3 regions of the Rahnella sp. ChDrAdgB13 genome follow, and region 1 is predicted to be linked to each of the others. Evidence: predicted binding sites of a transcription regulator. Region 1 holds the regulator's gene; each other region holds the start of a gene.
The links. Region 1 encodes LexA, which represses DNA repair genes until DNA is damaged. Its sites were predicted from a motif close to TNCTGTATGTACATACAGNA; they were not measured.

Region 1 (10,425 bases):
GCTGTTGGCTGATGTTTGCCGCTAATATCTGCTGGACGGTTGCGTACGACACGCAATACGCCATGGTTGACCGCGATGATGATTTGAAAATCGGTGTGAAATCGACAGCGATTCTGTTCGGTCGTTTTGACACGCTGATTATCGGCCTGCTGCAACTGGCGACGTTAATACTGATGGGCATTGTCGGCCATCTTTCCCAGCTTGGCGCGCCGTTCTACTGGTCGCTGCTGCTGGCCGCTGCGCTGTTTGTGCATCAGCAAAAGCTGATTGCTAAACGCGAGCGTGACGCCTGTTTCCTGGCTTTTCGCCAGAACAACTATGTCGGACTGGTGCTGTTCCTTGGCATTCTGATGAGTTTATCTGCTTTCAGCTTCTGAGCCTTTCAGGCAATAAAAACGCCCGGTCTTTTTATAAGCCCGGGCGTTTTGCTTTATGGCGTTACCGCAATGATTTTAACGTCAATCAGTGATCGGTATCGCGCACGTCCATTTTAGGCTCAGCCGGAGGTTCTGTCGGTTGCGGCAGTTCCGAAGGCATACCTGCGCTTTCAATGGTGAGCTTGATATCCGGCGTCATCAAATCGCTGAGCATGATGTAAATCTCTCGCGTTTGCTCCTGAATCGCATCACCGCTGTCACTGATATAGCCCTCAGCGCGTAACGTGCCGACGAGCGTCGAGAACACCGCTTTGTCGAAGAATTCTGGCGCATTGATACCGTGAAGTACGGACAAACGCTGCGCCATAATCCGGCTCTCTTTTTCCAGCGCACCACGGTTGATGCTTGGATTATTGGTGAGCAGGGAGAAGGTGATCGCGTAGCGTTGCAGCGTTTCACGCACACCTGCGGCCAGCAGTTGCAACGTGCGGATACGCGCCGGGTTAAGCGTCAGTTCGTCGTCTTCCAGATGAATGATTTGCTGACGAGCCAGTTCCAGCGTCAGGACATCCAGCACCTGCGGCAGCTCCGACTTATCGAAATACATAAACAGTTCAGCTTTGAGCATCGGGTAAATCAGCTCTACCTGACGCAGCAATTCAGCACGACTCACATGGCGGTGGTGCATCACGATACTTGAAATCAGCGACGGCAAAACCAGCATATGGTGGATGTTGTTGCGGTAATACGTCATCAGCACCGCTTGTTCGCGCGGCAGAACGATGATGTCGCCGATATTGTCTTTCTCGACCTGGAACTTGTTCATGTTCAGCGCGTGATCGAGCAGCTGATCGGCGCTCAGATCAGGCACAGTCGAATCCGCGTTATAAGGTACGTTACGCAGCAATTGCAGATAGCAGTCGATTTGTTCGATCAGCTGTTCGCGGGTCAGTGAGCGCTGTCGTGATGCCAGCAGCGCGGTACAACACAGGTTCATGGCATTGGCTGCCGCTGAGTTGTTGATACGCACCATGATCTGCTCTGCCAGATCCTGCACCGTTGGCGTCAGCCAGCTTGGACGTTGCGCTTCGATAGGATCGATTGCTTCACGCCAGGTCGGCACATTCTGGTTCAGGTACGTGGTCAGATGCAGCGGCTCACCGAAATTGACATAACCCTGGCCAAGGTTGCGCAGTTTGCGTAGACCATTGAGCATCTGGGTCAGGCTTTCTTTTTCTTTGGTCGCACCGCGCAATTCTTTAGCATACGTGCCCACTTCCATCACGTGCTCATAACCGATGTAAATCGGCACTAACGTAATCGGACGTGAACCGCCGCGCAGCATGGCCTGAATGGTCATCGCCAGCGTACCGGTTTTGGGTTCCAGCAGGCGTCCGGTGCGTGAACGACCCCCTTCGACAAAGTATTCGACCGAATAACCACGGCTGAACAACTCGCCCAGATATTCACGGAAAACGGTGGAATAGAGTTTGTTGCCTTTAAAGGTACGACGAATGAAGAACGCGCCAAGACGGCGGAAAATCGGACCGGCTGGCCAGAAATTCAGGTTGATACCGGCAGCGATATGCGGCGGCACCAGCCCCTGGTGATAGAGCACGTAAGACAACAGCAGGTAGTCCATATGACTGCGGTGGCAGGGCACATACACAATTTCCTGACCATCCAGCGCCAGCTGACGGACACGCTCAGCATTGTTGACGTTGATGCCTTTATATAAGCGGTTCCACGTCCAGCTCAGCACACGGTCCGACAGACGCACGGCCTCATAAGAGAAATTCGCCGCGATTTCTTCCATCAGCGCGATAGCATTCTGCTGGGCTTTTTCATGGGAAATTTTCTTGCTGCGGGCTTCGTCTTCAATCGCTTTTTCGATGGCCTTGGAAGCCAGCAGCTTATTGAATAAATCCTGACGAGCTGGAAGGCGCGGGCCAACTGCCGCCAGACGCTGGCGGGAGAAATGCATGCGCGCCACGCGTGCCAGTTTCTGAGCGATAGTTTTGTCTGTACCGTGTTCCGTCGCCATATAGCGCAGGGAAACGGTATTAGAGAAACGAACAAAACTGTCACGTCCGAGCCACAGCACGGCGAAGAATTTCTGGATGCCATTCAGCACGCGCAGATGCGGCGTATCATCCTGACCTTCCCGGCCCGGCGCACGACCAAACATCACGGAAACTGGCAGCATTTGAATGTCTAAATCCGGATTGTTGCGATGCAAATCCAGATAGTCGTGGAACAGCTTTACGGATTCCTGCTTCGGCGTGTAATAAGAGAATACGCGCGGGCCTTCAGCAATGAAAACATGGCTTGGCAGCAGGGTTCCGTCGATTTCCAGCGGAATAAGAGGGTCGGGCAGATTCTCGGCCAGACATTGCGCACGCAACGTCAGCAAGTCTGCTTTGGAGTTATAAGGCAATACGTACAAAATCGGGCGCGTCGGGTCTAAATGCAACTCGGTAACCGGATCTGAAGGTATGACCTTGCTCTTTACCAGCAATGAGAGTGGTAAATTCAATAATGTGTAATAAAGTCTACGCCAACCTGACATAAAAACGTGAAGCCTCTTGTTAGCAATTTCGCCGCAAGGATACCAGAAAGCTCAGATGAGATCTGTGGTGATGCGATACCATATAACAGCTAAAATGCTGCAAACACTCAAAGGATCAGTACCCGAAATGGCGAACCAAGTCACCGGATTTACCCGAATTTATAAAGCAGCCGGATATTCCTGGAAAGGATTGAAAGCCGCATGGCAAAATGAAGCGGCTTTTCGCCAGGAAGCCAGCGTCGCTATCCCGCTAATTTTGTTATCTTTCTGGCTGGATGTCAGCAGTATAGAACGTATCCTGCTGATTGGCTCCGTCGTGCTGGTGTGTGTGACTGAACTGCTTAACAGCGCCATTGAATCCGCGATTGACCGCATCGGGCCTGAGTTTCACGTCCTGTCTGGACGTGCGAAAGATATTGGCTCCGCCGCCGTACTTCTGACCATCATATTGGCGATTTTTGTCTGGGTCAGCATCTTTTGGCCGCGATGGTTCTGATCTGGAACCTGTATTCCAGGAATTGTCGTTATGCCCTGTTTTTATTCAATCTTAGGTTTTCATTGCCCGTTTAGCTGTATATACTCACAGCAAGACTGTATAAACAACCAGGGGGCGGAATGAAAGCTTTAACGACCAGACAACAAGAGGTCTACGACCTTATTCGCGATCATATCTCCACCACCGGTATGCCACCGACCCGCGCAGAGATTGCATCCCGTCTGGGGTTCCGTTCCCCGAACGCGGCGGAAGAACACCTGAAAGCGCTGGCGCGTAAAGGCGTTATCGAGATCGTTTCCGGTGCTTCGCGCGGTATTCGTCTGCTGATGGAAGAAGAAGAAGGTTTACCGCTGATTGGCCGCGTTGCCGCCGGTGAACCGCTGCTGGCTCAGCAGCACATCGAAGGACATTACCAGGTCGATCCGGCCATGTTTAAACCGAGTGCGGATTTCCTGCTGCGCGTCAGCGGGATGTCGATGCGTGATATCGGTATTCTGGATGGTGACCTGCTGGCAGTACACAAAACGCAGGACGTCCGTAACGGGCAGGTTGTCGTTGCGCGTATTGATGATGAAGTCACGGTCAAACGCCTGAAGAAACAGGGCAGTGTTGTTCAGCTGTTGCCTGAAAACAGCGAATTCCAGCCGATTGTGGTTGATTTGCGTGAACAGAATTTCAGCATTGAAGGTCTGGCGGTTGGCGTTATCCGCAACGGCGACTGGATCTAATCTGCGCTTAAGTTCTACGTTGCAGGTGCATTGGCCGCCTCTGACGCGCCTGTAAATATCAGTATCTCATCGCCCCGTTTTGGGGCGATATTGTTTGAAGCTGCTAATAAACTTTCCCGATAAAATCCTTTTTCTCACGTGTTATCCGCTGCGTTGCCTGTTTAGAGCAAATACCGGATTTGCACTCTCTGTGCTCTGAATTACCGGCCTTTTTCAGTCAGACAGATTCCAATTCCACGTTATATCCTGCTTTGGATTAATCCTAATAGTGGTTTTTATCCCTGTTTTGGGAAGACGAATCCGCATTCTCTACTAAGCTTTGAAGTGTTAAGGACGGGCTGCCAGCAAACGTGCAGCTCCACAACCCAAGGTAACAGGAGATATTTATCATGAATAAGGACCAAGCCGACGGTAACTGGAAGCAGTTCAAAGGGAAAGTGAAAGAACAGTGGGGTAAGCTGACTGATGACGACCTGACAGTCGTTGAAGGTAAACGTGATCAGCTGGTAGGTAAGATTCAGGAGCGATATGGCTATCAGAAGGATCAGGCCGAGAAAGAGCTCAAGGATTGGGAATCGAAAAACAAATATCACTGGTAACACGCGACTCCCCCTCGCGTATCAGTGACGTATCCTGAGTTATTGCTGCTCCTACCCGGAACACTTTCAGGATACGGGTACAAGGATGTACCCAACCTTCAACATCTTCCTTCTACACCTTAAATTATCCGTTCAGCTGCGTTAAAACCCTTCCGCTTTACGCCTTTTGAAATTCCATCAAAAACACCTGATTTCTCAGCGTTTTTTTACCACAATACTGTGGTCGTGTTCGCAATGATCGTGGCTGTCGCAGGTTTCAACAACTTTGCATTCGGCACATAAGCCATGTGCTTCAACGACCGAATGACGCAACTCAAAACCAGATTCAAGCGCCAGTTTCGCCAGACGTTCTTCAATGCCGTCTGTGGTTTTTTCCGTGACCAGCCCGCAGCGGTCACAGATAAACAGCGCTGAAGTGTGGCTCGGCTCTTCGAAATGATGGCAAAGCACATAGCTGTTAGCCGATTCAACCCGATGAATAAACCCTTGTTCCAGCAGAAAATCCAGCGCCCGGTAAACCGTTGGCGGTTTGGCCTGTGGTTCGCTGACGCGCAGCAGATCCAGCAAGTCATAGGCGCTGATCGCACCGGGTTGTTGCGCCATCAGTCGCAAAACTTCCAGCCGCTGCGGTGTAAGACGAACATTGCGCTGCTGGCAAAGTTCTTCAGCTTGTGAAAGTAATTTTTCCGGATTATTCAGGGTCATAGCAACATTCTCTGAGCGCAGATTGGGATAAATAGGCCACATCATGCAGCCATTCTTAATTTTATCATGCTTCAGCCAGATCGACGAATTATGCGCCGCTCAGCCCGCCATACCTTCCAGCGCTTTTTCCACATACAGGTAACCAATACCCATAATTTGCTGCTCGCGGCTTAGCGTGCCGGGCGCAATGTGTGTCGCCTGCGTTTTGACATGATCGGTTCTGTCAAACGGGTTCAGCCCGCTCTGTGCGCGGACGGCGTTCAGCCAGACGTCGCCGAATCCGCAACTGCGACCGTACAGATAAATACGGTTAATGTTCAAAATATTGAGGAAATTATACAGGCTCAGTCCCAGCGCCCGCGCACCCTCCATCACCTGCGCGCAAAGTGCCGCGTCGCCCTGATGAAACCGGTCAATCAGCTCCTGCGTGCCCGGTGTGCGTGGTGGCTGCAAAGGATTCTCTGTCACGATAAGCTGCCGGGCTTTTTTCTTCAGCGCCGACAGCGAAGCCAGCGTTTCCAAGCAACCGTAGCGACCACAGGCGCAGCGGCTGCCCTGCGGATCGACAATCGTGTGCCCGAGTTGCCCGCTGCCAAAAAGGCTGCCGCGATAAATCTGCTGATTGATCACGAAAGAAGATCCGATGCCGTAATCGACGTTGATCACGCAAAAATCATGCTGGTCGTTCGCGTGCTGCCACTTCTCGGCCAGCGCCAGCATGATGCAGTCGTTATCCATCAGGATTTCGGTTTGCAACTTCTCTTCGAGCAAATATTTAATCTCGATTTCGCCGGTCCACGGTGCTTGCGGCATGCGCTGAGACACGCCAGTAGTCGGATTCACCTGCCCGTGGATCGCCAGTGCCAGCCGGATTTTAAGGCCGGGGAATTTCTTCCGATACTGATGAAAACAGGCTTCGATCTGCGCCAGCATCGCTTCCGGCGTTTTGACCGCAATATCCGTCAGCTGGTAGCCGCTCAGCGGCAAAATCAGCCGGTTCACCAGAATGCTCTCGATGCGATAAGGCGTGATGTTCATGCACAAGATCGTGCTGTCATCCGTGGCGACCTGATAACTTCCTCCGCCAAGCCCGCGGGAATGCAAATTCACCGGATTATGGGTGATCAGTCCGTCGTTTTGCAGATCATCAAGGATCTTGCTGATAGCCGGGATCGACAGATGTGAAAGCCGCGACAGCGTTGATTTACTGGTATTTTTCTCCCGGTAAAGCAACGTCATCAGCACCTGCTTATTAAACTGACGTACCCGCAGATTGTTCAATCCTTCCATCGGCATTTACTAAACCCCGTTTACTGAATTGCGTGACCGTAGCGGATCCGCGTCTTTTGTACGTTGCGTAGACTCTCGAAATTGATATTTCGGTATGACGTATTGAGGACAAATCATGAGCGGAACAGTAAAAGTCTGGCAGGAAGCGGTGGATTTACCGACCTGGTTAACAGGGAAACAGGACACGCACCCGATGTTTCTGGCGCACCGGGTGTATCAGGGCTCGTCCGGCGCGGTCTATCCGTACGGCGTGACCGATACGCTGACCGGTGAGAAAGTCATGAAAACCTATCAGGCGCTGTATCTGGAAAATGATTATATCAAAATCATGTTGTTACCCGAGCTTGGCGGGCGTGTACATCGCGCCTGGGACAAAGTAAAACAGCGTGATTTTGTCTATTACAACGAAGTCGTGAAACCGGCACTGGTCGGCTTGCTCGGGCCGTGGATTTCCGGCGGCATTGAATTTAACTGGCCGCAACATCACCGCCCGACCACTTTTATGCCTATAGACTTCACGATTGCCGAGCAGGAAAACGGCGCGAAAACGGTCTGGATGGGCGAGGTTGAGCCGATGCGCGGTTTGCAGGTGATGACCGGTTTCACGGTGTATCCGGACAAAGCGTTGCTGGAAATCAGCGCGAAAATTTACAACGGCAATCCAACGCCGCGCCATTTCCTGTGGTGGGCGAACCCCGCGGTCACCGGCGGCGACGGTCATCAGAGCGTATTCCCGCCGGACGTCACCGCGGTTTTCGATCACGGCAAACGCGACGTCTCGTCATTCCCGATAGCCACCGGCACTTACTATAAAGTGGATTACTCGGCAGGCACCGATATCTCGCGCTACAAAAACATCCCGGTGCCGACTTCATACATGGCGGATAAATCTGACTACGACTTTGTCGGCGCGTATGACCACGATCAGCAGGGCGGATTACTGCACATCGCCGACCATCATGTTTCGCCGGGCAAAAAACAGTGGACGTGGGGGAACTGCGATTTTGGCCGTGCGTGGGACAGAAATCTCACTGACAACAACGGGCCGTACATCGAACTGATGACCGGCGTCTTCACCGATAATCAGCCGGACTTCACCTGGCTGGATGCATATGAAGAGAAATGTTTTGTGCAAAACTTCCTGCCTTACAGCGGGTTAGGTACGGTGCAGAATGCTTCTGAGCAGGCAGTAGTTAAGCTTGAACGTCACGGAGATACACTCAAGTGGGGCGTGTACGCCGTCAGTCCGTTGCAGGCCGCACGACTGGAAATCGCCGGTGAGAAGGACAGCGAACTTGTGTTCGAAGACGCGATAAACCTGCAACCGGGCGAAGTGATTCAGGGCGAGCTGCGCGGCGAATTTCCGGCGCGCCTGCGGTTACGTTTGCTGGATAAACAGGGTGCTGAATTGCTGACCTATCAGGAGCATCAGGCCGAAGAAATGCCGCTGCCCTCGCCGGCAACCGCGCCGTTGCCTGCGGCGGAGGTTACTTCTGCCGATGAAGCCTGGTTTATCGGCCAGCATCTTGAGCAGTATAACCACGCCAGTCAGGGCGCAGAGAACTACTACCGGCGCGGCGTGGCGCTCGATCCGCTGAATTATCGCTGCAATCTGGCGCTGGCGACGCTGGAATACAACCGGGCGAATTTTTCTCAGGCTGTCACTCTGGCGGATGCCGCACTGAGCCGTGCGCACCGGCTGAATAAGAATCCGCAATGCGGCCTGGCGAGCCTGATCCGCGCCAGTGCGCTGGCACAAACCGACGATTTTGATGCCGCGTTTGACGGTTATTACCGTGCTATATGGAGCGGTAACGCCAAACCGGGCGGGTACTTCGGGCTGGCGCAGATTGCGACCCGCCGCCAGCAGTTCACGCAGGCGCTGAATTTCTGTGAGCAGGGGCTGGCGACGCAGGCTAATCATTACGGGCTGATTGGCCTGAAAGCTTTGTTGCTGTGCCTCAGCGGGCAGGATGCGCGTCCGTTTATCGACACACATTTGCAGCAATATCCGCTTCACTACCTTCTGCATTTTTTACGCTATCACCTTGCGCCGGACACCGGCGCTGCGACTGAGCTGCACCGTGTTACCGGGCGTCGTGGTGAAAATGCCATGAATATCGCCATCCAACTTAAGGAGTGCGGGCAGGATTTGCTGGCGCGGGAAGCCCTGCGTGTGCTCGACAGTCAGGAAACACTGCCGCTGTATTTACGTGCGAGCCTTGAGGACGAAGGGCGCGAAGCCTTGTGTCAGGCGGCGCGGCGCGTTTTCCCGGACAGGGTTCGTTTCCCGCAATGGCTGGCGGAAGTTCGCCTGCTGGGTGCATTCCCCGATGACGCCTTTGCCCTGCATCTTCTGGCCTCTTTCCATTACAGCAAAGGCAATACCTCTGCCGCCGTGACCTGCTGGCAGCGCTGTCTGACGCTTGAACCAGACTTCGCCGATGCATGGCGCGGGCTGGGAATTTATGCGTGGAACCACCAGCACGATGCCGCCGAAGCGCGCCGCTGTCTTGAAGAAGCCTGTCGGTTACAGCCGCAGGATGCGCGTTTGTTATTTGAATCTGATTTGCTGAACCGGCTGGCCGGTATCCCGCCGCAAATCCGTCTCGCGCGGCTGGAGAAGTTACTGCCGGTGGCGACACAACGTGACGATCTGACCGCCGAATTGCTCGGCCTGTATAACCTCAGCGGTCAGTTACAGCCCGCGAAAGCTCTTCTGGCCGACCGGCAGTTCCATCCGTGGGAAGGTGGCGAAGGGCGGATCACCGGACAATATCTGATAAATAAACAGCTGCTGGCCTTTGAAGCGCTGAATGCCGGAAACGCAGTTGCAGCGCAGGCTTTGCTGCTGTCGGCGCTGGAATATCCGCATAACCTCAGCGAAGGGCGGCTGGTCGGGCAGACCGACAATGACATCTGTTTCTGGCTGGGCGTCTGCGCGCAAAAACTACAGCAGCATAAGCAGGCGCAGGCGTGGTTTGAGCGCGCGGCGGCCGGTGATAAAGGCATGGGCGAGCGGCGCTATTACAACGATCAGCCGGTCGATTATCTGTTCTATCAGGGAATGGCGCTGCGCAAACTTAACGATCCGGCGCAGAGTCGTCAGGTCTTCACGCAGATGCTGGAATGGGCCGCCAGTGCGGAAACACAGCCGGTCACCGACGACTTCTTTGCTGTGTCATTGCCGGATTTGGTGGTGCTGACCGGCGACCGTCAGAAAGACCATCGCATCCACTGTTTGCTGGTGAAAGCGCTGGCGCTGCGCGGGCTGAACGACGACGGTTCCGATGATGTGCTGCAACAGATTTTTGCGCTGGATCCGTCCTGTGCGAAAGCGCATCTCTTCTCGCAACTGCCTGACTGTTAACCGGAGAAAATCATGCGGCTCTGTTCTCTGGAAAACCACCATCTTGCGCTGACTGTGTCGTCTTCGGGCGGCACGATTTTACAGCTTAGCGCAAGACGCTCCGGCGGGGATTTTCCGCTGCTGCGCCCGGCCATGCTCAGTGACGAAACACCCGCGGCGCAGTCTGCGTGTTTTCCGCTGGTGCCGTTCGGCAACCGGCTGAAAGGGAATGCGTTCAGCTTTGAAGGGAAAACGTACTGTTTGTCGCCCAATACCGCCGATGCGCATTACCTGCACGGCGATGGCTGGCTG
Region 2 (10,425 bases), on a different contig from region 1:
CAGGTTTGTCAGCGGCACTTCTGCGGTTGGGATCAGCGCATAGTTGCTGCTGCCGGCCTCTTCATCTAAAGGCTTGGTGTGGAACAGGTCTTCGCCAAATTTCGGCAACTGGCCTGTACCGTACAGCGTCTCGTGGTTAACGAGATACGGCACGTAGGCTTCCAGATAACCGTGTTGCTCGGTGTGCAGGTCCAGCATGAACTGGGACAGCGCGCGGTGCATGCGGGCGATTTGCCCTTTCATAACCACAAAACGAGCGCCGGTCAGTTTCACTGCGGCAGCGAAATCAAGACCGCCTGCCATTTCACCCAGCGATACGTGATCGCGGACGGCGAAATCATACTGACGCGGTGTGCCCCAGCGGCTGACTTCCTGGTTATCGTTCTCGTCTTTACCGGCAGGTACCGAATCATCTGGCAGGTTTGGAATAGCGGAAGCGATATCACGGATATCGTTCTGCAATGCATCCAGCTCAGCTTTCGCAGCGTCCAGCTTCTCACCCAGCGTATTCACTTCCAGACGCAGGGGTTCGATGTCTTCGCCACGGGCTTTTGCCTGACCGATAGATTTCGATCGTGCGTTACGTTCAGCCTGGAGAGTTTCCGTTTCTACCTGCAAGACTTTGCGGCGTTCTTCCTGAGAACGCAGCTTTTCCACATCGAGTTTAAAACCTCTGCGAGCGAGTTTTTCTGCAACTGCGTCTAGCTCATTACGCAGCAGATTGGGATCCAGCATGCTAATCCTGTACGTGTCGTTATTGAATGTTAATTTGACGGTGCACGCTGCCTGAAATAGCAGCGTGTCAAAGAGTTATCACCGATAACCTTACCGCAACGATAAAATTAGCGGTAGCGTTTTGTCGGGCTATTTTGATCTTGTTCAGCGAGCCATGCCAGCTTTTCACCGATCTTGCCTTCGAGCCCCCGTGAAGTCGGGTAATAATACTGCGTTCGGGCCATTTCTGGCGGGAAATAATCTTCACCGGCCGCGTAGGCATTAGGCTCATCATGTGCATAACGATACTCCGCGCCCAAGCCCATTTCCTTCATCAGTTTGGTTGGTGCATTACGCAGGTGTTCCGGTACATCGTAATCAGCCATTTCACGCGCATCGCGCATTGCCGATTTGAAAGCGGTATAGACCGCGTTACTTTTCGGCGCACACGCCAGATAAACAATAGCCTGCGCAATGGCACGTTCGCCCTCTGCGGGGCCGACGCGCGTAAAGCAGTCCCAGGCCGAAATAGCCACCTGCATACCACGCGGATCGGCATTACCGACGTCTTCAGACGCAATCGCCAGTAAACGCCGTGCGACATACAACGGATCGCCACCGGCGGTAATAATGCGTGCGTACCAGTACAGCGCCGCATCCGGCGAGGAACCGCGCACGGATTTATGTAACGCAGAAATCAGATCGTAAAAACGGTCGCCCTTGTTATCGAAACGCGCGCTGCGTTCTCCGGCAATCTCGGTAAGCAGTTCCGGGGTCAGCGTGCGGTAGCCTTTGGCATCAATCTCAGCCATATCAGCCATCATTTCGATGCTGTTCAGCGCACGACGGGCATCACCGTTAACCAGCTCAGAGAGCATGCGACGCGTTTCAGGCGGGACACGAATTTTTTCGTTGGCATAGCCACGCTCAGCGTTCGTCAGCGCCTGATCGATGACTTTTTCGATATCTTCAGCCGTCAGCGATTTAAGGAGATAAACACGGGCACGGGATAACAAGGCAGAATTGAGTTCGAATGACGGGTTTTCTGTCGTGGCACCAATAAATGTAATCGTACCGTCTTCGATATGCGGCAGAAAAGCATCCTGCTGACTTTTGTTGAAACGGTGGACTTCGTCAACAAACAAAATGGTACGACGCCCGGCATCACGATTTTGCCGGGCGCGCTCGATAGCTTCACGGATATCTTTCACCCCTGAGGTCACCGCTGAAATACGCTCAACGTCGGCATTTGCATAACGGCCAATGAGTTCTGCCAGCGTGGTTTTCCCGGTTCCTGGCGGCCCCCACAAAATCATCGAGTGCAACTGACCCGCCTCGATGGCACGCGGCAAAGGTTTGCCCGGAGCGAGGAGATGCTGCTGACCAATGTATTCTGCAAGTGTTACCGGCCGCATTCTCGCGGCCAGTGGCTGGAATTCATTCAGGGAAAAATCGAGTGACAGATTACTCAAGCTTACCTCACTGACGCTGGTCGTCCACCGTCACACCTTTTGGCGGAGTAAATTTAAACTTCGCATCATCAACAGACGCGTTTTGCTCACCCTTCAGGGTATAAGCGCTCTTTTGGCCATCCTGCTCAACCGCAGTAAAGCTTTTGATGGTGCCTGATGGTGTAACCGTGATTGCAAATTGCTTCAAATTTCCTGTGGACGCTTTCGGCGTCAGCTGGAAATCATCACCCTGCTGTTTCACGTTATATTTTGACCAGTCGCTGCTGTCGTTGCGGGTAATCAGCATGAACGGCGTGTTTCCTGTAGCATTTTTCAGCCAGGTTGCAGTGACCTGCTCAACAAACGGGTTGTAGAACCAGAGTGTTTTGCCATCAGAAACCAGAATGCTTTCGTCCGGCGTCGTCATATGCCAGTTAAACAGGTTTGGACGTTTGACCCACAGTTCGCCTTCACCCTGCTGAACGGCAGAACCGTCATCGCTGGTCACAGTCTGAGTAAAGCTGGCGTGGAAAGTATTCAGTTTACCCAGGCGGGATTTGAGATCACTGCTGGCATCAGCCATAACGGAAGCGGAGGTAAATGCAGTCAGTAAACACCCTACCAATAACAATTTTTTCATTCTTATAATTACCTCAAAAATTCTTAAACTTCAGACGATGCCTTTCACGAAGACAAAAGACGTAGGGTGCGAACTCTATCCGAGGCAACGCCCTGGTGGTAGCTCAATCATCTGAAAAGCAGTCATTTTACGCATCTTTGCACAAGGGCCGCATTCGCGACCCCTCTTAACAAAACCCGGCAAAACCCAATGATTTATTCGTGTGATGGCGGAGCCAGCACTTCGCGGTTACCGTTATGGCCCGGTGCACTGACAATGCCCTGCGCTTCCATCTGTTCCACAATTCGCGCCGCACGGTTATACCCGATACGGAACTGACGCTGAACCCCTGAGATGGACGCACGACGCTTGTCGACGACGAACGCAACGGCCTGATCAAACAGGGCATCGAGTTCTTCATCACCGTCCAGACCGAGACCGCCGCCTTCGCCATCGTCGCCACCGGAAACGATGCTTTCGATGTACTTAGGACGACCGCGGGCTTTCCAGTCCTGAACCACCGCGTGCACTTCCTGATCACGAACAAATGCGCCGTGAACACGAACCGGAATCGATGAGTTTGGTGCCATATACAACATGTCACCCATACCCAGTAACGATTCTGCGCCGCCCTGATCGAGGATGGTGCGGGAATCGATTTTACTCGACACTGTAAAGGCAATACGGGTCGGGATGTTCGCCTTGATCAGACCGGTAATGACGTCGACGGAAGGACGCTGTGTTGCCAACACCAGGTGGATACCGGCCGCACGGGCTTTCTGTGCCAGACGTGCAATCAGCTCTTCCACTTTTTTACCGACGGTCATCATCAGGTCAGCAAATTCGTCGACCATCACCACAATAAACGGTTCTTTTTGCAGATATGGCGGTTCTGCAGCCATACCGTCGCCAGGCTTCCAGAATGGATCGGGAATCGGTCTGCCCATCGCTTCCGCCTCAAGAATGCGTTCGTTGTAACCCGCCAGATTTCGCACACCCAGCGCGGACATCAGTTTATAGCGACGCTCCATTTCACCGACACACCAGCGCAGCGCATTCGCTGCATCTTTCATGTCGGTAACCACTTCGGTCAGCAGATGCGGGATCCCTTCATACACGGACAACTCGAGCATTTTCGGGTCAATCATGATGAAGCGCACATCTTCTGGTTTGGATTTATACAACATGCTGAGGATCATGGCGTTCACACCCACAGACTTACCGGAACCGGTTGTACCGGCCACCAGCAAGTGCGGCATTTTCGCCAGATCGGCAATAACGGGCTCGCCTGAAATGTCTTTACCCAACACGATCGTCAGCGGAGAGGTACTTTCTTTGAATTTCGCGCAGTCCAGCACTTCACGCAGATACACTGTCTGGCGCTTTTTATTCGGCAACTCCAGACCAACGTACGGCTTGCCGGGGATCACTTCCACGACGCGCACGGCGACGGCGGATAATGAACGGGCAAGGTCACGCGACAGGTTAGAAATTCGCGCGGCTTTCACGCCCGGCGCAAGATCCAGCTCAAAACGTGTGATGACCGGACCTGGCAATTTTCCGACGACATCCGCTTTAATGCGGTAATCGTTCAGGCGCGCTTCGATCAGATTGCCCATCTGCTCGAGGGCGAACTCGTCAACAGGTTCTGCTTCCGCCGGTGGCGAGGTCAGCAAATCCAGGGACGGCAGCGGCGTTGTCGGCTTGACCAGCGGCTGCTCATTACGCATCAGGAACGGGTGGATCAGGCTGTCCATATCAGGCTGTGCAGACGGCGATGACTGACGTGGCGCTTCATATTCCTGCGCATGCTGCACAGGCTCTGAAGCGGCCTGACGCTGATAAGGCGGCTGTTGTGCAAACGCAGCAGGTTGCGGCTCTTCTTCTGCCTGAGCTGGCAACGTGAATAACGGTTCTGACGGCGTATCATCAACCAGATCGGCCATTGGCGAGAAGCTAAACGCATCGTGCTGGCTCAGTTTCATCGCAGCGGCAGCGAAATCATCCGCAACGGTATTTGTCGCCTCTGGCGGCAGACTCTGCGAGTGATGATGCTGAACCAGACCACTTTGCGGTTCGACGTCCTGCTGATAACGGGCGTTTTCCCGCGCTGCAAACGCGTTGCGTAATTCCGCTTCCTGCAACGCTGCTTCTTCATCAGGCTCATCTTCGGTGACAGATTCACCGTAGCGTTCCTGTTGCTGAGCCGCAAAAGCTTCCTGCAACGCCGCTTCCTGTCGGGCTTCCTCATCAGCCTGCGCCAGAGGATCGTTATGCCAGTCAGCGTGTTCTGCCTCTTTTTGCGCGGCAGCTTGTGCATTTTTCTGCTGTTCGGCGATGCGCTGCGACGGCAATTTAATCCCGTAGGAAGCCAGTTCACGACGCGTTGGGATACGCACCGGATTTGGACGCGGCAATTCCGGCCCGAAGCCTTTCTTCACCTGAGGATTTTCATCACTCACGGCGCTGAACGCTGGCATAAACGTATTGCTGGCAGACGTTGCCGCCGACTGCCCTGCCTGCGCAAGGCCGGTTGCCAGTGCTGCGGTGGCCGCGACGCTCGCAATTTGCGCCGCATCAGGTGCCGCAGAGCTGAAATCGAACGGAGAACGTGAATGCTCAACCGCCGTCTGCCAGTTACCCATACTCGGACCATCGTCATCGCTGCGCTGAACCGGTGCCGGAGAAGGTGATTGCTGTACCGGCTGCGGATGACGTGGCACAGGTGTCTCTTCCGGAATTTCGAAGTTATATAACGGCGGAGCCGCAGGCTGCGGTGCTTGCGGAGACGGAGCTATTTCTGCCACCGGCGGTTCAGCCGCATACGGATTCACTGTTTCTGCCGCCATAGCCGGAGCTGGTTCGGCTGCAATAACCGGCGTAACCGGAGGCGTTTGTACTGCCGGATTAGTCACGGAAGGCGCAGAGAAAAGAACGTCGTCTTCGTCAGCTTCTGAAGCCGCGACAGCCTCTGGCACAGCCGCCGCAGTAGCAGCAACCGCGGCAGGAGCCACTTTCGCTACCGGTTTTTCGTCATCGTCTTCCAGTAACGGATCGTCCTGCTCGTCGTATTCGTAATCTTCATCCCGGCGCGAACGGTTGGTCACGATATTAGTGACACCAAGCACTGCACCGCCGATTTTTTCAGCGATCGTCAGCCATGACCAGCCGGTGAACAGCGTAAGCCCGGCCGCCCAGACGCACAGCAGAACCAGCGTTGCCCCGACGTTGTTGAAGTACGGCGTCATCGCTGTGCTCAGCAAACTGCCGATCACACCGCCCGACGCGAAGTAGTAAAGGTCATCGACGTTGACGGATGCCAGACCGCAGGACGTAACAATAAGCGCCAGCGTCCCGATAAGGCGCAGCGACAGAGCAAAATAATCGACAAAATCCTGATTATCCCGCTGACGGAAAGCCGCCCAGCACAGACACAGGATAATAGGGGGAATAGCGTAACCAAATACGCCAAAAATGAAGAACAGCGTGTCGGCCATCCAGGCACCCACACCACCGCCCCAGTTATGAATAGGCCCATGCCATGCGGTCTGAGACCAGCTTGGATCAGAGGGGTTAAAACTCACCAGTGCTGCCATTAAATAAGCAGCAAAAATCGCTACCACAACCAGCAAAGCCTCCAGGATACGGCGACCATTGCTCAGTCTTTTCAGGGTAACTTCTTTATCTTCTGTATATTCCTGGCTCAAGAAAGGCTCTCCAGGTTCCTGTGAACTGAGAAAAAGCAACAGCGCCGAGAGTAGACCCCGGCGCCATAGCTGTATAGATACACAGGAGTGTAGCTAAAAATGCAAGGTTTTGCACCTGACAATTACCGTGTCTTAATGACCAGGCGATTCGTCTGTTTCACTTCTTCCATTACCACATAGGTACGGGTGTCGTTAACGCCCGGCAGACGAAGCAAAGTCTCACCTAACAACTTACGGTAAGCCGACATATCAGGTACGCGGGTTTTCAACAGATAGTCGAAATCCCCAGAAACCAAATGACACTCCTGAATATCTTCGAGTTTTTGTACTGCCGCATTGAACTGCTCAAACACATCTGGCGCGCCGCGGTTGAGAGTGATCTCAACAAATACCAGCAACGAAGCATCCAGATAATGCGGGTTGAGCAATGCGGTATAGCCATTGATGAAGCCCTGACGTTCCAGACGACGAACGCGCTCCAGACATGGAGTCGGAGATAATCCCACACGTTTGGAAAGCTCGACGTTTGAAATCCGGCCATCCTTTTGCAATTCGTTGAGGATGTTACGGTCAATACGGTCGAGATCTTTTCCCGGACGTTTTTTGTTGTCTACCATTATTATTGTCTCTCTGCTGTCCTTCCCTGCACCTGCCATACCCCAGCCAACTTCAATGTCTAAGGGTTGTCCCAAGCGAAGACCCGATTATTAAGGTTCACGCATCCAAAAGTCGTGTTGATCCCCTGTCAAAAGGAACACGGCCGTATAAGCGGATACTCAAAAGAAATAACCGTGCGAAATTAATAGGTTGTAAACAGCCAACCTGATTCACTAAACCCTGCTGTAACTAAAAAGTCAAAAAGCAAGACCAGAACGGGTCTGGTAGCAGCCAATTGCATAAATTCAAGTCACAGACAGGCAGTTAATTTCTTCTTCCCCTGATGTTTTCGCAAATGCACAGCGGATTGTCAAAGTAAAAGAAGCAAAATCAGAAGAACGTGCCAGATTGAAAAGCCAGCGCGCCTTTTTAGCTATCTTTAATCTTTGAACAATAACAATTCCGTTCACGCCTTATTTCAGTCAAATCCACACAAACTGCCGTGATTTGTCATCAAAAGTCCGCGTATGGGCAAACAACCTGCCAGCGCATTCATGTCTTTACGCTGTTTTTTTACTCTAACCATCAAACAGTTACCTGCAGCGAAATCCTTTCTACGCGGGTTCGGCAGTAAAAACTATCAGACAAATCGTTAACAACATCTGAGTTTGCTTTTTTTAACGCGCTATTTTCCCTACAATCTGTCTATCGCTAGTCGCCATCGCGGAGATGAATTACGCATGAGTACGGTTAAACACAGTAAATTATTGATTCTGGGCTCTGGCCCGGCGGGTTATACCGCGGCAGTTTATGCTGCACGCGCTAACCTCAACCCGGTTTTAATCACCGGTGTCGAAAAAGGCGGTCAGCTGACCACCACCACGGAAGTGGAAAACTGGCCGGGCGATCCGGAAGGTCTGACCGGTCCGGGCTTAATGGAACGTATGCACGAGCACGCGACCAAATTTAATACCGAAATCATTTTCGACCATATTAACAAAGTTGATTTGCAGAACCGTCCTTTCCGCCTGACCGGTGACAGCGGCGAATATACCTGTGACGCGCTGATTATCGCCACCGGTGCTTCGGCACGTTATATCGGTCTGCCTTCTGAAGAAGCATTTAAAGGTCGCGGTGTGTCTGCCTGTGCAACCTGTGACGGCTTCTTCTACCGCAATCAGAAAGTTGCGGTAGTCGGCGGCGGCAACACGGCTGTAGAAGAAGCGCTTTATCTGGCGAACATCGCCTCCGAGGTTCACCTCATTCACCGTCGGGACAGTTTCCGTGCGGAAAAAATTCTGGTTGACCGTCTGAACGATAAAGTCGCCAGCGGCAACATCGTTCTGCACACGCACAAAACGCTGAACGAAGTGGTCGGCGATCAGATGGGCGTCACCGGCGCGAGCCTGCTTGATGTCCGTACTGACGAAAAATCGCAGGTTGACGTAGCTGGCGTGTTCATCGCTATCGGTCACAGCCCGAACACCGGCATTTTCGAAGGTCAGCTGGAACTGAAAGATGGCTACATCAAAGTGCAGTCCGGCTCGCATGGCAACGCAACACAGACCAGCATTCCGGGCGTTTTCGCTGCCGGCGATGTCATGGATCATATCTATCGTCAGGCAATTACCTCTGCGGGAACCGGATGTATGGCCGCGCTGGATGCCGAACGCTATCTGGACGGTTTATCGCAAGCCCCGGATTTATAATTACTCCTTCGGGTAGTTATTGGACATAGAGTCCATACAAAGAGTAACGAATAAGGCGGCGTAATTGCCGCCTTATTATTTTCAGTTTGTGGTCTGAGCATGTAACATGAGCGCCCTCCCATCCGGATTGCTGCGCAGACTGATGCCTGATGAATAAAACACGACAACAAGAACTTATCCGCTGGTTAAAACAACAAAGCTCCCGCGCTAAAGGCTGGATCAGACTGTCTATGATGCTGGGTCTGCTTTCTGGTTTGCTGATCCTCGCACAGGCCTGGCTGATGGCCGGATTACTGCACAGTCTGATCATTGAACATGCGCCGCGTGAAACGCTCTTACAAAGCTTCCTGCTGATGGCCCTGACGTTTATTCTGCGCGCCGTCGTGACCTGGTTACGTGAACAGGTTGGCTTTATCTGCGGGCGGGTTATTCGTCAGGAAATGCGTAAACTGGTTCTGGACCGCCTCGAAAAACTGGGACCCGCGTGGATTCAGGGTAAACCGGCCGGTAGCTGGGCCAGCATCATTCTTGAACAAATCGAAGATATGCAGGATTACTATGCCCGCTACCTTCCGCAAATTGCATTAGCCGGGATTATTCCCCTGCTGATTCTGGTCAGCGTGTTCCCAATTAACTGGGCTGCCGGATTAATTCTGCTCGTCACTGCCCCGCTAATCCCGCTTTTTATGGCGCTGGTTGGCATGGGCGCGGCGGATGCAAATCGTCGTAACTTTGTCGCCCTCGCGCGTCTGAGCGGTAATTTCCTCGACAGCCTGCGGGGTCTGGACACCTTACGCCTCTTCAACCGCGGCTCTGCCGAAGTGGAGAAAATCAAACGCTCCACTGAGAACTTCCGTGCGCGCACCATGGACGTTTTACGTCTGGCATTTTTGTCCTCTGCGGTTCTGGAGTTTTTCGCTTCAATTTCCATCGCCGTCGTCGCCGTTTACTTCGGTTTTTCCTACCTTGGCGAGCTCAATTTTGGCAGCTACGGTACGCCGGTCACGCTCTTTGCCGGATTCCTGGTGCTCATCCTCGCACCAGAATTCTTCCAGCCCCTGCGTGATTTAGGCGCGTTTTATCACGCTAAAGCGCAAGCGGTCGGCGCGGCTGAAAGCCTGCTGACCTTCCTGAGCGCCGAAGAAGCCGAAATGGGTGACGGTGATAAAAGCTGGCCGCAGGGTTATGACGTTTCACTTGAGGCGCGAGACCTGCTGGTTAAGTCGCCGCAGGGAAAAACGCTGGCAGGGCCGCTGACCTTTACTGTTCCGGCAGGACAGCGCATTGCGATTGTCGGGCTGAGCGGTGCGGGCAAAAGCTCCCTGCTCAGTGCTCTCCTTGGTTTTCTGCCATATCAGGGTTCCCTGAGTGCCAGCGGCATTGAGGTGAAATCGTTGCGCAATGATGAATGGCGTAAACAACTCAGCTGGGTCGGCCAGAACCCACATCTGCCGGAGCAGACGCTGCGTTCGAATATTCTTTTGAATCAGCCAGATATCAGCGAAGCACAACTCCAAAGTGCAATTAACCGTGCGTATGTGAATGAATTCCTGCCGCTGCTGCCTGAGGGACTGGAAACTGAACTGGGCGACAGCGCGGCGCGACTGTCGGTGGGTCAGGCGCAGCGT
Region 3 (10,425 bases), on a different contig from region 1:
AGTTTTACAACCAGTGTCTGACTGCCACTCATTAGTCTTTCCATTAAGGTGAAATAAGAAATGCTTCGTTGTCTTTGTAACAGGGGAGAAGCGTTATGCCAACCGGCATAACGCTATAATAGCAGTATTCATCGTGGGAATGGGTAGTACAGAAGGTGTCAGGCGGAGAGCTTTACCGGTTCCTCGCTGAAATCATCAGCAGGTTCCAGTCTGAGGGACATCTCTTCGATCATCTTGTTGAGATTCTTGTGGAACCCTTTCAACGTCGTCTCAAGCTTCTCACGTACTTCAGCATCTTTAATGTTTTGCGCTTTCCAGATGCCATCTTTATCGAACAAGCCGAAATGATAAACATAGGTAAAACGCTCGTCTTCAGCCTGCAACTCAATCCACCAGCCCCAGAATTCACGCTTCTCCGGTGCGGGCTTCACGTTCACACAGACAGCTAAGCAGTCAAAGAAAAAGCGGTCGTTCTCGCATTTCCCTTCTCTAATGTACGGCCCCAGCGTACCGAAACGTTTCATTAGCCTGCTTTTAGGATGACCACTTGGTAACGTCATAGTACAACCTCCATAGAAAGACGATCCTTTTTAGCAAAACGTTAGGAATTAGCAACTGTTAAGTTAACGCATATGCTTTTCCAGCCATTCACAAATTTCGTGTAACGCGCTGTCAAAGTGCTGATAAAGCGGCTCACTTTTGATGGTCAGAATCTTGCCTTCGGAGGAGGAATCCGCAATCAGCCTGGCTTCGCTCTTCGGGCTGAAGATATCGCTTTCCCAGTAGGCGGCAAGCATTGGCGTCGGTGTTCTGCGCCCTAATAATCCCTGCGTTTTCAGAGAATATCGATTAAGTTCGGTTTTCAGCGCGGAGTCCGACGCCGTCGACATTCCGATGCGGCTCGCCAGCACGTCCATGTACATATCCGGCACCTGTTCCTGACATTTCGGGTCGCTCAGCAGCGAATGCACCAGCGCGCCCAGCGTCGCCACAGCCCGTACGCGGCGCGGTTCGAGATACGCCAGCCGCACGGCGACGTTCGCCCCAAATCGATAACCCAGCAAGCTGACGCGGCTCGCATCTACCCACGGCACATCAGAAAGCTGCATGAGGACCTGCTGATGCAGAAAGCTGGTGTCCTGCGTCAGTTTCCATTTAGAGGAAAAACCGATCGACGGCATGTCGATGGTGAGCATCGCAATGCCCATCGGCGCGAGATAAGAGCGGAACAGGCGCTGATGGTCACTTTGTAACGTGTCCAGACCGCCGCAAACCATGACCGTCGGGAACGGCGCTTTGCCTTCGTTCGGCAGATGCAGGAAACCGGTGATCGGCGCACCGCCCGGAATTTTGAATTCCAGCTCTTTCAGATCATACGGCGAATGTTCAGAGGATTTCTCAAACGCTTTATTAGCCAGCGCTTCCGCCTGTTCTGCCAGCGTATCGCCTTTCAGATGCGGATAACCGGCAATGCTGTAAAGGTTCGCGGCTTTCAGCCAGTATTCGCTGGCAAGATTGGCGTCTTTTTCATCGGCGGCTTTTTGCTGCCAGTGCATGGCCTGATTGGACCATTCATAAATCCAGTTACCGTTGCGATAGCCAATGACGGTATCCAGCAATAACGGGTCGCTGTGTTCGGCCTGAGAAACGGCAATGCGCGACAGCACTTCTTCCACTTCCAGCGGATCAACGCCGCGCCACATCCACATCAGACGGTTGATTGTCCGGTACCAGCAATTCACGGTATCCCCTTCCAGCGCTGAGTGCATCGGCGGGTGCGTATTGTGATGATGAACGCGATGAACCAGTGTCGAAGTTTCCGGATATTTGAATGACGGTTTGAACAGTTTTTCCGTGAGATTGGCTGGAGCCATGATGCAAGATCCTCCGTTAGCAAGCAGCTTTTCGCCCGCAGGCGAACGTTTCAGGCAGGGATTATAACCCGCCCACGTTGCGACAAGACAGGAGTGAGGTCAAGCGGAAAGGATTTCAAGTCAGCAAAAGCAAAACGCCCGGCAATTAGCCAGGCGTTAAAAGGGGGTCATTGCATCCTCTAAATCCTTCGTGCTGCATCAAGGCGGCGCGAAGGATGACGAGGATTTACTTACCGACCAATGGCGGGACGAACACCACGCCCATATCCCACGGCTGTTCAATCCAGGTGTTCTGCGGGATATCAACCACGTAATCGTCAACCAGCGGCGCACCGGCAGGTTTGGCGAAGATCGTGATGAAATGCGCTTTCGGATACATTTCGCGGATCGCTTTTGCAGTGCCGCCGGTATCGACCAGATCGTCGATTACGATGAAACCTTCACCGTCACCTTCTGCGCGTTTCAGCACTTGCATTTCACGCTGATTGTCGTGGTCGTAGCTGGAGATACATACGGTATCCACATGACGGATGCACAGTTCGCGAGCCAGTAACGCTGCCGGAACCAGACCGCCGCGGCTGACGGCAATAATGCCTTTCCATTGTTCTGCCGGCAGCAGACGTTTAGCCATCGTGCGGGCGTGGATTTGCAGCATGTCCCAGGTTACAACGTATTTTTCGCTCATAAAGGTGTCCCAGCCAGTGAATTAACGGCTTCTAAAAATTTAAACCCTAAATAATTCGGATTGCAGGAAGGCGGCAAGTGAACGAATCCCGATGAGCTGACCTAAGTCAGTGATTCGGGTGAGCGAACGCGGCCAACGCATCTGCAATTTGAAGTATGACGGGTGTATTCGGGGAAAAAGGTTGCGCGAGATTATAGTGAGTCCGGTTCACAAAAACCAGCGATTATCTGGCCTCACGGCCCCAAAAAACCCGGATTTTCTCCCCGCGCCCGCGCACAGGTTAAGATTAAGTGATATTCTGTCAGGCCACTCGCCACACAGTCTGGCGGGGATTACTTAACCTTAAACCTACAGCATCTCAATCAGTTCCCCTGCAAATGGAGCCTGAATGAGCTGACTGTTACAGGAGACTTATAGTGTCTGAACTGTCTCAGCTTTCGCCACAACCGTTGTGGGATATTTTTGCCAAAATCTGTTCAATTCCGCACCCTTCTTATCATGAAGAAGAACTGGCAAAACACATCGTTGAATGGGCACAGGAAAAGGGTATCCACGCTGAGCGTGATGAAGTCGGCAACATTCTGCTGCGTAAACCGGCCACTAAAGGCATGGAAAACCGCAAAGCCGTTGCCCTGCAGGCGCACCTCGATATGGTGCCGCAGAAAAACAACGATACTGTTCACGATTTCACTAAAGATCCGATTCAGCCGTTCATCGAAGACGGTTGGGTGAAAGCCCGTGGCACTACGCTGGGCGCAGACAACGGTATCGGCCTGGCTTCTGCACTGGCGGTTCTGGCTGATGAAAGCGTAGAACACGGGCCGCTGGAAGTGCTGCTGACCATGACCGAAGAAACCGGCATGGCAGGCGCATTCGGCCTGCAACCAGACTGGTTACAGTCTGAAATCCTGATCAACACCGATTCTGAAACCGAAGGCGAAATCTACATGGGTTGCGCCGGCGGGATTGATTTTACCGCCACTCTGCCACTGAGCCGCGAAGCGGTTCCGGCCGGTTTCACCACGCTGAAACTGACCCTGAAGGGACTGAAAGGCGGCCACTCCGGCGCGGATATCCACCTCGGTCTGGGCAATGCCAGTAAACTGCTGGTGCGCTTCCTGTCAGAACACGCCGACACCCTCGGCCTGCGCCTGCTGGATTTCACCGGCGGTACGCTGCGTAACGCCATTCCCCGCGAAGCCATCGCCACACTGGCGATTGCAGCCGATAAAGCAGACGCACTGAAAGCCACTGCACAGGAATTCCTGGCAACGATTCAGTTCGAGCTGTCTGCGGTTGAGAAGAAAATCGCTTTTGTCGTGGAAGCGGCAGAAAGCACAGCGAAAGCGCTGAGCAAAGACAGCCAGGGCAAATTCATTGCACTGCTGAACGCGACGCCAAACGGCGTGATCCGCATGAGCGATGACGTCAAAGGCGTGGTAGAAACCTCCCTGAACGTCGGCGTTGTCACCATGAAAGATGACGAAGTCGCGATCAACAGCCTGATCCGTTCCCTTATCGACAGCGGCAAAGAATACGTCGTTAGCATGCTGAATTCGCTGAGCGAACTGGCAGGCGCGAAAAGTCTGGCAAAAGGCAGCTATCCTGGCTGGAAACCTGAACCAAGCTCTCCGGTGATGACGTTGGTGCGTGAAACCTACGAAACGCTATTCAGCAAAACCCCGAATATCATGGTGATCCACGCCGGTCTGGAATGCGGTCTGTTCAAAAAACCGTACCCGGACATGGACATGGTTTCCATCGGGCCAACCATCACCGGGCCACACTCGCCGGACGAGCAGGTTGAAATCGCCAGCGTTGAGTTGTACTGGAAACTGCTGACAGCTCTGCTGAAAGCGATTCCTGAACGCGGTTAATACTCGATCAATCCCCTGAATCATTCGGGCTGTATCAAGGCGGCAACTGAGTAAATACCCGGGAGCATACACAAGTAGGTGACCGGGATTTGCGAAGGCAGCCAACGCAGAGACAGTTTGAAGGATGACGGGGATTACTCCCAGGGAAGAAGAAGTTGCCGCTCAATCTGCGGATCCTGCAACGTGACATGCAACCCCACCAGCCTGACTCCCCGCCCGCCGCGCCGCTGTTCCCACGCTTCATGCGCTACTTTCAGTAAATCTTCTTTATTGAGCACCGGCCAGACATGTTCCTGCGTCGTCTGCTGGAAATCATGGAATTTGAGTTTCACGCCCTGACGCGCGATGCGTAAATTCGGGCTGACACGGCTCAGGCGCGTTTGTAATTCAGGATATAAACGTTCGATCAGTGCCACGCACTCTTCCCAGCTGTGGATATCTTCCGCCAGCGTGCGTTCCACGCCGACAGATTTCCGCAGCCGCTCGGCTGAAATCTCACGCTCGTCGATGCCCTGACAACGCTCCCACAGCACGCGGCCAAATTTGCCAAACTGCTTAAGCAGCCTCGCTAAATCATAGCGCTGTACGTCGCCGCAGGTGATCAGCCCCTGCTCCTGCAATCGCTGGGCGGTGACTTTGCCAACGCCGGGGATTTTACTCAGCGGCAGATCCAGTAAAAAAGCTTCAACCTTGTCTGGCGTAATCACAAACTGGCCGTTGGGTTTATTCAGGTCTGAGGCAATTTTTGCCAGAAATTTGATAGGCGCAATGCCCGCTGAGGCCGTCAGATTAATTTCCTCAAAAATTGCCTGACGGATTTCAGCGGCGATCAGCGTCGCGGAGCCATTGCATTGGGTCGATTCTGAAACATCCAGATAAGCTTCGTCGAGTGACAGCGGCTCGATCAATGGCGTATAACGCGCAAAGATTTCGCGAATATGGTTGGACGCTTCTTTATACGCTTCCATTCTGCCGGGAATCACTTTCAGGTGCGGGCAAAGTTTGAGCGCCATTCCGGTCGGCATCGCGCTGTGTACGCCGAATTTGCGTGCCGGATAATTGGCGGTGCTGATGACGCCACGCCGGTCACGGCTGCCACCGATGGCGATAGGAATGTCGCGCAGGGAAGGATCATCGCGCATCTCGACGGCCGCGAAAAAGCAGTCCATATCCACATGAATGATTTTGCGCATAGCCCTCCCCCAATGACTGTATAAGTATACAGTTGAATCAGGAGATTTCAAACACAGAAAATGACGGTTAATTTGGCTTAATTAATCACCATTAATGGCATCAGAAAGTATTTACATTTCCTGAAGCGAGAATTCAATATTTGGTGATTGCTAAAAAATTAATCAGTATTAATATGGCAACGTTTCAGACAGGCAGTACATAAGAAGAAAATCAGTGGCGGTCTTACAGGCAGTTCATCTGTAGACAAAATAATCAAAATTATTATCGAGCAGGACTTAGAATGATCAGAATCGCGCTGTTTCTTGCGATGCTCCTCAGTTTGCCTTTATTTACAGCAAATTACGCCGTGGCCAGCGATGCTGTCCCGGTTAACGCGGCACTTAAAAAACAATTGTTAGGTGCTCCCGTTTATATCCAGATTTTCAAACAAGAACGTAAACTCGAATTGTATGCTCAGCTCGACGGCGAATATCGTCTGATCGGCAGTTACGGCATCTGCGATTTTTCTGGCGGTTTAGGAAATAAACGTCGTGAAGGTGATTTTAAAAGCCCGGAAGGTTTCTACAACGTGGATATTCACCACCTGAAACCGGACAGCCGCTTTTATCGCGCCATCAACATAGGTTTCCCCAACGCCTATGACATCTCGCAAGGTTATTCAGGTAAGTATCTGATGATCCACGGCAACTGCAAATCTATCGGTTGCTACGCGATGACTGACGGTTATATGGATGAAATCTTCACCTACGTGCAGGCGGCCTTCCAGTTCGGCCAGCGCAACGTGCAGATCAGCATTTATCCGTTCAAAATGACCGATGCCAACATGCAGTCGCACAAAAACTCAAGCTACATCACGTTCTGGCGTCAGCTACAGCCGGGCTTTGCGTACTTTGAGAAGCACCATCAGCCACCGAACGTTGTGGTGACTAATGGGAAATATGAAGTGCTGCAACCGTTGTCAAACATCCCGCTGCCTTCACAGCTGGCGTTCGCCCCGGTGAAATAATGCGAATTCACCTGGAGCAATTTTGTTCCAGGTTTCGTTTGCCGTCAGCGGTTGCGTGGCAATCACGGTGACGACATCATCCGGTGTCGTCTGCTGCTGAAAATCAATTTCCACATCCTGATCCAACAACGTTGCCTTTCCGAAAGGCGCCCGCCGCGTGATCCAGTGCAGATTGGTCGAACAATAGGCCATCACAAAATGCCCGTCCGACAACAGCATATTAAACACGCCCTTTTGCCGTAACTCATCTGCCAGCGACGCAATATACCGGAACACCGGCGGCCAGCTGGCCGGACGACGCGGATAACGCTGCGTAAGTTTATGCAGCAACCAGCAAAATGCGTATTCACTGTCGGTTTGCCCGACCGGACGCAACGTACCGGTATCCAGCTGACGATAACCGCGAAGCTGGCCGTTGTGCGCGTAAGTCCAGTTATGGCCCCACAGTTCGCGGGTAAACGGATGGGTATTCTCCAGCGCCACTTCGCCACGGTTAGCCTGACGAATATGGGAAATCACCGCGCAGGATTTGATCGGATAATCCTGAACAAGGCGGGCAATAGGCGAATTAAAACTCGGCATCGGATCTTTAAAAGTACGACAGCCATTCCCCTCGTAGAAGGTAATGCCCCAGCCGTCTTTATGCGGGCCTGTCCCGCCACCGCGCTGCACTAATCCACTGAAACTGAAGCAAATATCAGTTGGAACGTTAGCGCTCATCCCGAGCAATTCGCACATCTCCCGCCTCCTTTACAGCAAAAGCATTACGCCTTCGCCATCTCTTTTTCGATTAATAAGATCAGGATATGAATCACTTTAATGTGGATTTCCTGCACGCGGTCAGCGAAGCCAAAGTGTGGCACGCGAATTTCCACGTCAGCAGAACCGTCCATTTTACCGCCGTCTTTTCCGGTCAGGGTAATAACTTTCATGCCTTTGGCGCGCGCGGCTTCAATCGCTTTGATCACGTTACCGGAATTGCCGGATGTGGAGATGCCCAACAGCACATCGCCTTTCTGACCCACGGCTTCCAGATAACGGGAGAAGATATATTCGTAACCGAAATCGTTGCCCACGCAGGAGATGTGGCTGACGTCAGAAATCGCAATCGCCGGGTAGCCCGGACGGTTTTCACGATAGCGGCCGGTCAGTTCTTCTGCGAAATGCATGGCGTCACAGTGTGAACCGCCGTTACCGCAGGAAATCACTTTCCCACCCGCCTTGAATGAATCGGCCAGCAGCACTGCTGCACGTTGAATAGACTCAATATTTGCCGGATCGCCGATGAATTTATTCAGCGTAGCAGCAGCTTCGTTCAGTTCAGTACGGATAATATCCTGGTACATAGCAGCCTCTTTTATGTCCATTTGCAGCCAGCTGTGGCTGGCCGATAGCAATAAAACTTTCCGCTGAGCAGTTTAACGGAAAGCCGAAACAGCGAGAAGCCAAGAAGCGGTAATGATTCTTATAGTTTCCGTTTTTGACGCTTCGTGCGGCCGGTTTGTGAGCTGTGTTGTAATTAGTATGTAAACACATTGATAAAGAAATGAGCATGAACTAAAACCATTGTATCCCTACAACAGGTCAGACCTCCTACTACTCAGGAGCTTTACTATGATGGTTCTTAGCATTGTTGCATTTGTCGTGATCCTTGGTGCGTTGTTCTATCACAAGGTCAACCTTGCCTTTAGCAGCCTGATTTTACTGGCATTTACTGCTGCCATGGGCGCCATTCATCTTTGGACGTTGTGGCTGTTACTGCCACTGGCGATTATTCTGCTGCCGTTCAATGTGCCCGCACTGCGCCGCGCATTGTTCTCCGCGCCGGCACTTCGCACCTTCCGTAAAGTGATGCCCGCCATGTCGCGTACCGAAAAAGAAGCGATTGAAGCCGGTACGACCTGGTGGGAAGGCGATCTGTTCGGCGGTAAGCCGGACTGGAGAAAATTGCAGGATTACCCTGAACAACACCTGACCGAAGAAGAGCAGCGCTTTATCGACGGCCCGGTTGAAGAAGCCTGTCGCATGGCGAACGACTTTGAGATCACGCACGAACTGGCTGATTTGCCGCCGGAGTTGTGGGCGTATCTGAAAGAGCACCGCTTCTTCGCGATGATCATTAAGAAAGAGTACGGCGGTCTGGAATTCTCCGCTTACGCTCAGGCCCGCGTGTTACAGAAACTGGCGGGTGTATCCGGAATTCTGGCGATCACCGTCGGCGTGCCGAACTCCCTCGGTCCGGGCGAATTGCTGCAACATTACGGCACCGAAGAACAGAAAGACCACTATCTGCCTCGTCTGGCTCAAGGTCTGGAAATCCCTTGTTTCGCCCTGACCAGCCCGGAAGCCGGGTCTGATGCCGGCGCAATTCCGGATTTCGGTATCGTCTGTAAAGGCCAGTGGCAGGGTAAAGAAGTGCTCGGTATGCGCCTGACCTGGAACAAGCGTTACATCACGCTGGCACCTATCGCCACCGTGCTCGGTCTGGCGTTTAAACTGAAAGACCCCGACCATCTGCTTGGCAGTGAAACGGATCTGGGTATTACCTGTGCGCTGATCCCTACGGACACCCAGGGCGTGGAAATTGGCCACCGCCACTTCCCGCTGAACGTGCCATTCCAGAACGGTCCAACCCGCGGTAACGATATTTTCGTTCCGATCGATTACATCATCGGCGGCCCGAAAATGGCCGGTCAGGGCTGGCGTATGCTGGTGGAATGTCTGTCCGTGGGTCGCGGCATTACCCTGCCGTCTAACTCCACCGGCAGCCTGAAATCACTGGCGATGGCGACCGGTGCTTACGCGTACATTCGCCGTCAGTTCAAACTGCCTATCGGTAAAATGGAAGGCATCGAAGAACCGCTGGCGCGTATTGCCGGTAACGCTTATGTGATGGACGCCGCTGCAACGCTCATCACCAACGGCATTATGCTCGGTGAAAAGCCGGCAGTGCTGTCGGCGATTGTGAAATATCACTGTACCCACCGTGGTCAGCGCGCTGTCATGGACGCGATGGATATCACCGGCGGTAAAGGCATCATGCTCGGTAAAAGCAACTTCGTGGCCCGGACCTATCAGGGCGCGCCGATTGCCATCACCGTGGAAGGCGCCAACATTCTGACCCGCAGCATGATCATCTTCGGTCAGGGCGCTATCCGTTGCCATCCTTACGTTCTGCGTGAAATGGCGGCGGCTGAGAAAAATGATCTGGACGATTTCGACCGTGCGCTGTTCGGGCATATCGGCCACGTCGGCAGCAACAAAGTGCGCAGCTTCTGGCTCGGTCTGACCAACGGCCGCACCAGCGATACGCCGGTTAACGATAAAACCGCGCGTTATTACCAGCACATTAACCGTCTGAGCGCTAACCTCGCGCTGCTGGCTGACGTGTCCATGGGCGTGCTGGGCGGCAGCCTGAAACGTCGTGAACGTATTTCCGCCCGGCTCGGCGATATCCTCAGCCAGATGTATCTGGCGACGGCGACCCTGAAACGCTTTGATGAAGAAGGTTGCAACGAGGCTGATTTACCGTTGGTTCACTGGGGCGTGCAGGATTGTCTGCATCAGGCCGAAGTGGCTATCGACGACCTGCTGCGTAACTTCCCGAATGCGTTTGTGGCGGGTGTGATGCGCCTGGTGATTTTCCCGCTGGGCCGTTCACACGCGGCACCGTCAGATCGTCTTGATCATGAACTGGCGCGTATTCTTCAGGTGCCTTCTGCGACCCGCAGCCGCATTGGTCGCGGTCAGTATCTGACGCCAAGCGAGCACAACCCGGTCGGGCTGCTG

Region 2: the regulator LexA is predicted to act here: its motif matches at 6,559-6,578, upstream of J8X26_RS08320 (DNA translocase FtsK 4TM domain-containing protein).
Region 3: the regulator LexA is predicted to act here: its motif matches at 5,644-5,663, upstream of dinB (DNA polymerase IV).

Annotation. Positions count from the first base shown of each region.
Region 1 covers NZ_JAEMGT010000008.1:64,702-75,126, reverse strand. The annotation lists gene ubiA (4-hydroxybenzoate octaprenyltransferase) at 1-377, shown strand, start outside; gene plsB (glycerol-3-phosphate 1-O-acyltransferase PlsB) at 463-2,946, opposite strand; gene J8X26_RS03870 (diacylglycerol kinase) at 3,074-3,442, shown strand; gene lexA (transcriptional repressor LexA) at 3,562-4,170, shown strand; gene J8X26_RS03860 (CsbD family protein) at 4,560-4,769, shown strand; gene zur (zinc uptake transcriptional repressor Zur) at 4,965-5,474, opposite strand; gene J8X26_RS03850 (ROK family transcriptional regulator) at 5,574-6,770, opposite strand; gene J8X26_RS03845 (DUF5107 domain-containing protein) at 6,880-10,134, shown strand; gene J8X26_RS03840 (aldose 1-epimerase) at 10,147-10,425, shown strand, end outside.
Region 2 covers NZ_JAEMGT010000023.1:161,620-172,044, forward strand. The annotation lists gene serS (serine--tRNA ligase) at 1-735, opposite strand, end outside; gene J8X26_RS08310 (replication-associated recombination protein A) at 843-2,186, opposite strand; gene lolA (outer membrane lipoprotein chaperone LolA) at 2,194-2,805, opposite strand; gene J8X26_RS08320 (DNA translocase FtsK 4TM domain-containing protein) at 3,000-6,491, opposite strand; gene lrp (leucine-responsive transcriptional regulator Lrp) at 6,614-7,108, opposite strand; gene J8X26_RS08330 (hypothetical protein) at 7,394-7,558, opposite strand; gene trxB (thioredoxin-disulfide reductase) at 7,829-8,797, shown strand; gene cydD (cysteine/glutathione ABC transporter permease/ATP-binding protein CydD) at 8,947-10,425, shown strand, end outside.
Region 3 covers NZ_JAEMGT010000007.1:18,411-28,835, forward strand. The annotation lists gene proB (glutamate 5-kinase) at 1-32, opposite strand, end outside; gene crl (sigma factor-binding protein Crl) at 159-560, opposite strand; gene frsA (esterase FrsA) at 624-1,874, opposite strand; gene gpt (xanthine phosphoribosyltransferase) at 2,101-2,559, opposite strand; gene pepD (beta-Ala-His dipeptidase) at 2,976-4,436, shown strand; gene dinB (DNA polymerase IV) at 4,571-5,629, opposite strand; gene dpaA (peptidoglycan meso-diaminopimelic acid protein amidase) at 5,911-6,636, shown strand; gene J8X26_RS03535 (class II glutamine amidotransferase) at 6,607-7,374, opposite strand; gene lpcA (D-sedoheptulose 7-phosphate isomerase) at 7,401-7,982, opposite strand; gene fadE (acyl-CoA dehydrogenase FadE) at 8,251-10,425, shown strand, end outside.